3 regions of the Arthrobacter sp. TJ-170 genome follow, and region 3 is predicted to be linked to each of the others. Evidence: riboswitches for the same ligand, from Rfam matches in the RefSeq annotation. Region 3 holds a riboswitch; each other region holds the start of a gene.

Region 1 (3,267 bases), on a different contig from region 3:
CGCTTTGACCGCGCGACGGCCAGCCCGGCCGCCTGCAGCAGGTCCGGTCCGGCCGAGGTTTCGACGGCGGGCGTTTCCGGCCGGTAGCCCGGCACCCAGACGCCGGCTTCGATGAGCCGCGAACGCGTTGACCCGTGCCGGAGCACTGCGTCCGGTTCACCGTCGGCGAGGATGCCGCCGTCGGAGTCGAGCACCACCACGCGGTCCACCACATCGGCCCACACCTCGACCCGGTGCTCCACCACCACGAGTGTGGCTGAAGTCCGGTCGAGCACGCGGACGACGGCGTCCCTCACCTCGATCACCCCTGCGGGGTCAAGGTTGGCGGTCGGCTCGTCGAGGAGCAGCAGCCCCGGCTGCATCGCGAGGACCGCCGCCAGGGCCAGCCGCTGCTTCTGGCCGCCGGAGAGCGCCGTGGTGGGATGATTCAACGCAACGTCGAGGCCGACGTCGTCGAGGGCCCGATGCACGCGCGGCCAGATCTCGGCGCGGGGCACGGCCAGGTTCTCGGCACCGAACGCTACCTCGTCACCCACCCGGGCCAGCACCAGCTGGGTGTCCGGATCCTGGAGGACCAGGCCGGAACGGCCGCGTGCAGCAGCCGGGCTGACGCCGTCGACCGTGAGTTCGCCGGCCTGCTCGCCCTCGTCCTGGTCACCCACCACCCCTGCCAGTCCATGCAGCAGCGTGGACTTCCCCGCGCCGGACGCACCGAGGAGCAGCACGCGCTGGCCCGCCTCGATGGTCAGGTCGATATCCCGGACCGCCCAGCGCACCCGGCCGGGGTGGCGCCACCCCCACCCCTGCGCCGTGATCGAGGCCGGGGCGGACACCCCCGTCGTGCTCATGCTAAACGTCGGCCGTGCGGCCCGCGGCGAAGGATGACAGCGCACCGGTCTTCGCGAGCCCACGGGTGGCGAGCCACGGCAGCACACCGGCGAGCACCACACCCGAAACGGCAGCGAAGACTCCGTACATCAGCTTGTATTCCATGGCCCACTCGACGTTGTACATGATGTTCTCGCTCACCGCGAGGGCAAGACCTGCGCTGAGGCCCGCGAGGATGGCCACACCGATGTTCCAGCGCCGGTAGAGGAACAATGCGAACACCAGCTCAGCGCCGATGCCCTGCACCAGACCGGAGAGGAGTACGGCCATACCGAACTGCGTGCCGATCAGCGCCGACACGGCCGCTGCCAGTACCTCGCAGTAGATCGCGGCACCGGGCTTGCGGATGATGAGCCCGCCGAGCACACCGGCGATGAGCCAGCCGCCGGAGTACAGTCCGGCCAGCGGCGGGTACGCAGCGGTCACGGCGGCAATACCGCTGTAACCGGCCGACCAGGCAAAGAAGATGACGCCTACGGCCACGGAGATGACTGAGGCGACCACAATGTCGACGACGCGCCATTCGTAGCGGCGGCGGGATGTGGACGGTGTAGGACTCTGTGTTGCAGTCATGATTGTTGATCCTCCTGGGTACAGGAGGGGAAGGCCTTCCGGCAGGGCGCCGGTCGCCCTGAGAACTCGACTCCCTTCGCCGGTACTAACCGGATCAGGTTCGAGGGTCTGCGGTGGTCCGCACTCTCAGCGCCCACCACATGCGTGGCTGCGCTCCCCTGTCGTTGTTTTGAGCGATACCAACTGTACACCCGCCGGCCGTGGTACCGGCGTCGTGGTCGTCCATCGATGGTCCCGATAACGCTAGGCTGGGACCAAAGCTAAGCCGACTGAAGGAGGCACCATGAATACGATCTTCAAACTGATGGGTGTTGGACTGGGCCTTGTGGCGGGCCTCGTAGGCACGCAGGTGGTGGACTTCATCTGGAAGCGGGTGACCGGAAACGAACCGCCGAAAGACACTGAAGGTCTGGAGAACAGCCTGCGGTCAGCGCTCGTGTTCGCCGTGATATCCGGTACGGTCAGCACCACCATCCGCGTGCTCACCAACCGCACCACGCAGCGCGCCATCCGCCGCTACGAGAACACACGCCACATCACGTAAGCGTCAGTCGTCGGACGCGCGGTCGCCCGCCTCACGGCGCCGGGTGGCCGCGTGTTCCACGACCTCGTCCAGCTCGTCCATGCTGAGCAGGTCCTTCCGCAGGTGCCTGGTGCGGTAGCCGGCGCGCCCTACCATGTGCGCCGAGACCGGCGCCGTGAGCAGCTGGAAAACCCAGCAGACAATCAGTACGGGCACAACCGCCCACGAGCGCTGCTCCACTGCAATTGCCAGCAGAAACAACAGCAGCCCAAGAACCTGCGGCTTTGTTGCCGCATGCATGCGGCTCAGCAGGTCCGGAAACCGCATAAGCCCGACGGCGGCCGCCAGCGACATGAGCGCCCCGCCAAGGAGCAGGACCGCGGTAAGGATATCCAGGGCAGCATCCATCGGCGGCTCACTTCCTTTCGATGACGAATCGGGCAACTGCCACCGAGGCGATGAACCCGATGAGGGAGGTGGCCACCAGGATTACCAGAGTGTTGGTGTGGCCGTTGAACACCATGTCCGCGGCCAACGCCCCGCCGACGATGGCCAGCAGTACGTCTACGGCAATGACACGGTCCAGAATCGTCGGTCCGCGAGCCGCCCGGTAGATGGCGCAAACGGCCGAGACGCCGAGAACCGCAGCGATGACGCCGAGCATGACGGTCATGGGCGTCCCCTTTCCTCGAGGTGATGAGGGGCGGCGGTGAGCAGCAGTGCCAGGTCCTCCCTGGTTCCCATCACACGGATCAGCCACTCCTCGGTGCGCCGGACATTCCGGCGCACCTTTTCTGCGTCATCGGGGCCGGCGACATTCAGGCAGTGCAGGTAGAGGGTGGAAGTGGAGCGGTCCACTTCGATCACGAGAGACCCCGGAATCAATGAGATGGCGTGTCCGGTGGCCGTGACCAGGAGGTCGGATGGGCTGCGCAGGCGTACCGCAACCACAGCGTTCTTCAGCCGCGGGCCATGGGTGAGGGCCAGCCAGAACACCTGGAAGCTGGCCAGCACCAGCTCGTACACAAAGCGCACGGCGAAACCGGCAGCGTAGAACACATTGAAGCGTCCACTGAGCTCGACCGGCGGCAGGTAGAGCAGGTTTGCCACGGCGAACGCGATGATGGCACCGAAGATCAGGTTGCCCGGGCTGAAGTCCTGCCAGAGCGCCCCCCAGACAAGAACGAGCCAGATCAGCAGCGGCAGTTCGACCCGGAACGGGATTCGTTGTCTGGTCATGGCGTGGCACCTGCCGCTTCGGTAGCACCGTCGCCGAGTACAGC
Region 2 (3,267 bases), on a different contig from region 3:
ACGGGTCGGTGTGGCAGTGGGATCTCTGGCAGGCCGGCATGGCCCTGGTGGACTTCACCAATCCCGATGCAGTCCTCTGGTACCAGGACAAGCTGCGGGTGCTGCTCGGGCAGGGAGTTGACTCCTTCAAGACCGACTTCGGCGAGCGCATCCCCACCGACGTCGTCTGGCATGACGGCTCGGATCCGCAGCGGATGCACAACTACTACACGCAGCTGTACAACGAAGCGGTGTTCGAGCTCCTCGAGAAGGAGCTGGGTGTCGGCGAAGCGGTCCTGTTTGCCAGGTCCGCGACCACGGGCGGACAGAAACTTCCCGTGCACTGGGGCGGGGACTGTGAATCCACGTTCGCCGCAATGTCCGAATCCCTGCGCGGCGGGTTGTCCCTCGCGTCCTCGGGCTTCGCGTTCTGGAGCCATGACATCGGCGGATTCGAGGGCACCCCGCAGCCGGAGATCTTCAAGCGATGGATAGCGTTCGGGCTGCTGTCCTCGCACTCGCGCCTGCACGGATCCAACTCCTACCGGGTGCCCTGGCTGGTCGATGAAGAGTCGGTGGACGTGCTGCGCCATTTCACGGAACTGAAGATGCGCCTGATGCCCTACCTGGCCGGTGCCGCGGAAGAGGCGTACTCATCGGGCACCCCGCTGATGCGCCCGATGTTCCTTGAATTCCCTGACGATCCGGGATGCGCCCACCTGGACCGGCAGTACATGCTCGGAAGCAGCCTCCTGGTTGCGCCGGTGCTGGAGGCCGACGGCGAGCACTCCTTCTACCTCCCCGAGGGAACGTGGACCCACCTCGAAACCGGCGAAACCCTGGAGGGTCCTCGGTGGCACAGCCGGTTCTTTCCGGTTCTGGAGGCTCCGGTATTCGTTCGGCCCGGAACGGTGCTGCCGATGGGCACGGTCTCAACCCGGCCGGACTACAACTGGGCAAGCAACGTCGAGTTCAGGGCGTTCGCAGTTGGGGAGGGGCATCGGAGCACTGTTCAGGTGCCTTCCCCCGACGGTTCCTTGACCTCCTACGAGGTGGCAGTTGCGCGGGGCGAGGTGAGCGCCGTCGTCGTGGGTTCGTAAGGGAAAGGAGAATCCTTTCTTTCCGCAGGTCGGGTGCTAGGGTCTACAGCATCCACACGGGTGCCCCATTGCAGGGGCTGAGATCGGGCTGATGCAGCCTGCGACCGTCGAACCTGTCCGGGTAATTCCGGCGAAGGAAGTAGGAACCTTGAGTAATTCACATTCGATCGCCTATGTCCGCGATCTGGAACACGATCTCGCTGTTCCAGTCACCGAGATAAGCCTCTCCCCCTCCCCCGACGGGACCGCGAACCCGCCTCTGCGCGTGTACCGCACGGCAGGCCCGGGCAGCGACCCGGTCCGCGGCCTGCCTCCGCTGCGGCGGCACTGGATCCAGGGCCGCGGTGACGCACAGCCCTACCGCGGCAGGGAGAGAAACCTGCACGACGACGGCAAGTCCGCAGTGCGTCGCGGCCGCGCCTCCCAGGAGTGGCAGGGTGAGCAATCGGTACCGCTGCGCTCCCGTGAAGGCCAAACGGTGACCCAGATGCACTACGCACGGAACGGCGTCATCACGGAGGAGATGCGGTTCGTCGCGCTGCGGGAGAACTGCGACGTCGAACTGGTCCGTAGCGAGCTTGCCGCCGGACGGGCGATCATCCCGAACAACATCAACCATCCCGAGTCCGAGCCCATGATCATCGGCAAGGCGTTCCTCGTGAAGATCAACGCCAACATCGGCAACTCCGCGGTGACCAGCTCCATCGCCGAGGAGGTCAGCAAGATGCAGTGGGCCACCCGGTGGGGAGCGGACACCGTCATGGACCTGTCCACCGGCGACGACATCCACACCACCCGGGAATGGATCATCCGCAACTCGCCCGTGCCGATCGGCACTGTTCCGATCTACCAGGCGCTGGAGAAGGTCAACGGCGAGGCCAATGAGCTGACCTGGGAAATCTTCCGCGACACCGTCATCGAGCAGTGCGAGCAGGGTGTGGACTACATGACCATCCACGCCGGCGTCCTGCTGCGCTACGTCCCGCTTACTGCGGAGCAGGTCACCGGCATTGTGTCCCGCGGCGGCTCCATCATGGCCGGCTGGTGCCTTGCCCATCACCGCGAGAACTTCCTGTACACCCACTTCGACGAGCTGTGCGAGATCTTCGCCCGCTATGACGTCGCGTTTTCGCTCGGGGACGGGCTGCGCCCCGGTTCCATCGCCGACGCGAATGACGCCGCCCAGTTCGCCGAGCTGGACACGCTCGCGGAATTGACGGAGCGGGCCTGGAAGTACGACGTCCAGGTGATGGTCGAAGGCCCGGGCCACATCCCTTTCCAGCTGGTACGGGAGAACGTGGAACGACAGCAGGAACTATGCCACGGCGCCCCGTTCTACACGCTGGGCCCGCTGGTCACCGACGTCGCACCCGGCTACGACCACATCACTTCAGCCATCGGGGCCACCGAGATCGCCCGCTACGGCACGGCGATGCTCTGCTATGTCACCCCGAAGGAACACCTCGGCCTGCCCAACAGGGACGACGTGAAGACCGGCGTGATCACCTACAAGATCGCCGCCCACGCCGCTGACCTGGCCAAGGGCCATCCCGGCGCATCGGAGCGGGACGACGCGCTGTCGAAGGCCCGGTTCGAGTTCCGCTGGCGCGACCAGTTCGCGCTTTCCCTCGACCCGGACACCGCCGAGGAATTCCACGATGAAACGCTCCCCGCCGAGCCGGCGAAGACCGCCCACTTCTGCTCGATGTGCGGTCCGAAGTTCTGCTCCATGCGCATCTCCCAGGACATCCGTGACCAGTTCGGTGGAGTGTCCGCGCAGGAAGCCATAGCGGGCATGGCGGGCAAATCAGCCGAATTCCGTGCCGCCGGCAGCAAGGTCTACCTCCCGGCTCCGGCCCTGCCTCACTCATAGGAGCATCATTCAACGGACGACGGCGGCCGGTTCCCTTCGGGGAACCGGCCGCTCCATGATACGGCGCCTGGGATCTGCGGAAGTACTAGGCTTCCTGCCGCACTGCCAGCCAGTCTCCGTGGTGGGTGATGTCGGCGCCCTGAGCGGCGGCAACCGCATCACAGGCGAATCCAACTGCGGAAGAACCATCCTGCAGCCGCACCGAACCGAGCAGCATCGGCTCGGGCAGGGCCGCTAGGAACCGGCCCAGCGCCGCCTCCGAGAGCAGCCAGCGCTCACCGACGAGCTCAGCTCCGTCCTCCGACCGGTAAACCC
Region 3 (3,267 bases):
AGAGCAGGCAGCTGGAAGCTGCTGCCGGCCTCACCGGGGACGCGGTCAAGGGTAACGAGGTCTCCCACGGAAACCTTTTCTTGGCGGCCGCCTGCGCGGACAATCGCGTACACCACTTGGGAACTCACTTCTCTCGACGATCTAACTGTTTGCATACTGTTCCGGGACCATACGCTGTTGATAGCGCAGCCGGAGGGGTGCTTGTGCACTCACGGCACAGTCACGCCCCAAAATAGTCATACGAGGGCGCAGCACCGAAGATCAAGATTACGGCAATTTCGCGGATTCCCGCAAATCAAGGCGAGTCGGCGCGTCGAAGAACTCATGCTCGTACCAGGCCGAGGCTTCGAAAGCGTCGATCATCGCCGCTTTGTCTGCGGTCGATGCACGGGCGAAAGCGGCGTCTGCGAAGGCAATCGCACGCGCAGTGGCCTCAGCGAACGCGGGATCGGCGTACGTCCGAATCCATTCAGCGTAGGGGTGCTCCGTACTGGCTCCCGAGTCGCTCCACTGTGCGTGGAGGGCGGTGCCGACGTGCGCGTAGAGCCAGAAGCACGGCAGTACCGCCGCCACGAGGACCGCGTAGCCGGCGTTGGCGGAGGCTGCCAAAAGGTGGTCCACGTACGCTTTGGTCACCGGACCCTGCTTCGTCGGCAATTCCCGCCCGGAGAGCCACGTCCGATGGAGTTCGGACTCCACCTCAAGGCAGTTCAGCGCGGAGCCTGCCCAGAAGAGCTGTTCAGCTTCGGTGGGTGCAAGGGAGCTGGCCCTGGAGAGCACGCGGGAGTAATCCCTCAGGTAAAGAGCATCCTGTGCCAGGTAGTAGGCGAATTGATCGTCGGGCAGGGTCCCGTCCCCGAGAGCACTCACGAAGCCCAGCGTGTCGATTGCTGAACGATGGCGGGAAGTGAGCTCCCACACCTGCTCACTGAAGGGGCGCGTGTCCTGCGCGGTCCCCGGAGTGTTCGAAGTCCGGGCCGGCACGAACTCGTGGAAGTGGTGGATCGGCCCGTTGCCCTCCCCTACGTTGAGTTCATCCGCGCGTTCGAGCGCGCCCCGAAGCCATCTCTTCACGATGAGCAGTGACTGGTGCCAGTCCCGGGTTTGCACCTGGACTGTAGCCAGTGCCGCGGACAGCGAGCAGCCGGTGCCGTGCGTGTTCCGCGTGTTGATGCGGGTGCCGCCCACCACAGTGACGGTGCTGCCGTCGGCGGACGGGCCAACGAGCGCATCGGGGCACGCCGAGTCGCCAGACTCATCCCCCGCCCCGCTCTCGAGGTGACCTCCCTTGACCAGCACCGAGGTGCCTGCGGACGCTGCGAGGCGTTTACCCTGCTCCAGGGCAGCTTCCCAGCTCGCGGCAACCGGCTCGTTCAGCAGGACTGCGAGCTCGGGCAGGTTGGGAGTCACGAGGTCCGCCAGCGGCACCAGGGCGCGCAGCTCGTCTTCGGCATCCGGAGCCAGAAGCCGGTCCCCGCTCGTTGCCACCATGACCGGGTCGAGGACGACGACGGCGCCGGACGCCCGCGGCAGCCACCGGCGAACCGTCCGGATGGTCTCCACGTCACCGAGCATGCCGATCTTCACCGCGTCGATGGCAACATCGTCGCTGACAGCGGTCAGCTGCTCTTCCAGGAAGGCCGGCGGCGGGGTGTGCACGCTGCGCACTCCCCGGGTGTTCTGGGCGACGAGTGAGGTAACAACGGCCATGCCGTACCCGCCCTGCGCGCCAATGCTTTTCAGGTCCGCCTGAATGCCGGCGCCTCCGGTGGGGTCAGTACCGGCTATGCTCAGCACGCGCGGAATGATCCGCACCCGAGCTACCGCCGACAATGGTTCGTTGTGTTCTACAGGTTCCACGAGCGTGCGAATACTCATCCGCGACATCCCTCCGCTAGGCCAAAGGCCGCCTGTCCGGCGGCCATCTCTAGATCAGGTTCAACGCGTTTCATCTCAGCCCGGACCGGGCACCGCGTGTCACTACGTCCCAGCCTACCCTGCGGTGCGGGCGCGGGTCATGGAAGACCACAGGCATAACGAAACACGCCGCTCCCTGGTGGGGGGAACGGCGTGTTCTGCGCATTAGAGGAAGACCTAGAGCTCTGAGGCGGGGACTCCGACTCCGAGGATCATCGGCTCTTCCGACTGCTGTGTCTTCGGTGCAGGCTTCCCGGCCCGCGCAACGTACTGCGTTCCGGTTGACGGCGCGCTGGCCTCACCGGCGGCTCTTTCGATCGTGGCGTTCGCGGCCGAGCCCTGCGCGCTGCTGGCAGCACGGTGCCGCCGGGCACGACGCCCGGACGAGGGCGCCGCACCGTCCGCTGCGGCGACGTTCTGCTTCGCCGCGTCCGGACCGGAGGTAGCTTCCCTTACGGGATCGACGGGCACGCCGTCGACCTTCACAGGCTCCTCCGGGGCCGGAGCGGCGGGCTCAGTCTCATCGCCGGCCGGGAAGCGGTCGAAGGCCTCCGTCAGGCTTTCCAGAGTCAGCCGCGGCTCCGGTCGAATCGAAACGGGTGCGTTTTCCGCGCGCGGCAGGACCACCTGCTCGCCGTTAATCGTCAACACCGCGCCGGGCGCCAGCGCTTCACCCATCGGGTGGTTCTCGAGCTCGTGATCGTGCTCATGCGCGGCGTGGGTAGCGGCGGCAATATTCGCGAGGGCTGCCCGGGCAGCTTCAGCGCGGGCCTGGCGTTCAGCGTCGTCGGGCTTCTGTTCCGGCGCGGGAACGTGTTCCTCCACCGGCTGGCTCTTCGCCCGCCGCTTGCGCTCGCTGCGGGACATCTTCTCCTGCCGCAGGTGCTGCTGGTGGTTCTCCGGCGAAACGACGTGCCTGCGGTGCTCCACCGGCTCCTCGTGGGTGACGACGCCGCGACCGCCACAGTGCTCGCAATTCTCGCCGAACACCTCAAGCAAGCCGGTTCCCATGCGCTTACGCGTCATCTGGACAAGGCCGAGCGAGGTGACCTCGGCGACCTGGTGCTTGGTGCGGTCACGTCCCAGGCACTCCACGAGCCGCCGCAACACGAGGTCGCGGTTCGCTTCGAGCACCATGTCGATGAAGTCGATGACAATGATGCCGCCGATGTCCCGCAACCGAAGCTGCCGGACAACTTCCTCGGCTGCTTCGAGGTTGTTCTTGGTGACGGTTTCCTCAAGGTTGCCGCCGCTGCCGGTGAATTTGCCCGTGTTCACGTCTACCACGGTCATGGCTTCGGTCCGGTCGATCACCAGTGAGCCGCCCGAAGGCAGGAACACCTTGCGGTC

Evidence for each region. A riboswitch is a leader RNA that binds a small molecule or an ion and turns the genes downstream of it on or off. The one in region 3 is predicted to bind thiamine pyrophosphate.
Region 1: linked by a shared signal. The riboswitch ahead of AC4D1W_RS09785 (ECF transporter S component) and the one ahead of AC4D1W_RS14305 (bifunctional hydroxymethylpyrimidine kinase/phosphomethylpyrimidine kinase) in region 3 are both predicted to bind thiamine pyrophosphate.
Region 2: linked by a shared signal. The riboswitch ahead of thiC (phosphomethylpyrimidine synthase ThiC) and the one ahead of AC4D1W_RS14305 (bifunctional hydroxymethylpyrimidine kinase/phosphomethylpyrimidine kinase) in region 3 are both predicted to bind thiamine pyrophosphate.

The regions. Positions count from the first base shown of each region.
Region 1 is NZ_JBZCNL010000004.1:230,947-234,213, forward strand. Features, by position in the region: gene AC4D1W_RS09780 (ABC transporter ATP-binding protein) at 1-848, opposite strand, end outside; gene AC4D1W_RS09785 (ECF transporter S component) at 850-1,461, opposite strand; TPP riboswitch at 1,516-1,631, opposite strand; gene AC4D1W_RS09790 (DUF4235 domain-containing protein) at 1,745-2,005, shown strand; gene mnhG (monovalent cation/H(+) antiporter subunit G) at 2,009-2,392, opposite strand; gene AC4D1W_RS09800 (MrpF/PhaF family protein) at 2,400-2,657, opposite strand; gene AC4D1W_RS09805 (Na+/H+ antiporter subunit E) at 2,654-3,223, opposite strand; gene AC4D1W_RS09810 (Na+/H+ antiporter subunit D) at 3,220-3,267, opposite strand, start outside.
Region 2 is NZ_JBZCNL010000006.1:205,325-208,591, forward strand. Features, by position in the region: gene yicI (alpha-xylosidase) at 1-1,079, shown strand, start outside; TPP riboswitch at 1,126-1,235, shown strand; gene thiC (phosphomethylpyrimidine synthase ThiC) at 1,228-2,952, shown strand; gene atzF (allophanate hydrolase) at 3,038-3,267, opposite strand, start outside.
Region 3 is NZ_JBZCNL010000008.1:32,845-36,111, forward strand. Features, by position in the region: gene rplU (50S ribosomal protein L21) at 1-116, opposite strand, end outside; gene AC4D1W_RS14305 (bifunctional hydroxymethylpyrimidine kinase/phosphomethylpyrimidine kinase) at 268-1,878, opposite strand; TPP riboswitch at 1,870-1,985, opposite strand; gene AC4D1W_RS14310 (Rne/Rng family ribonuclease) at 2,095-3,267, opposite strand, start outside.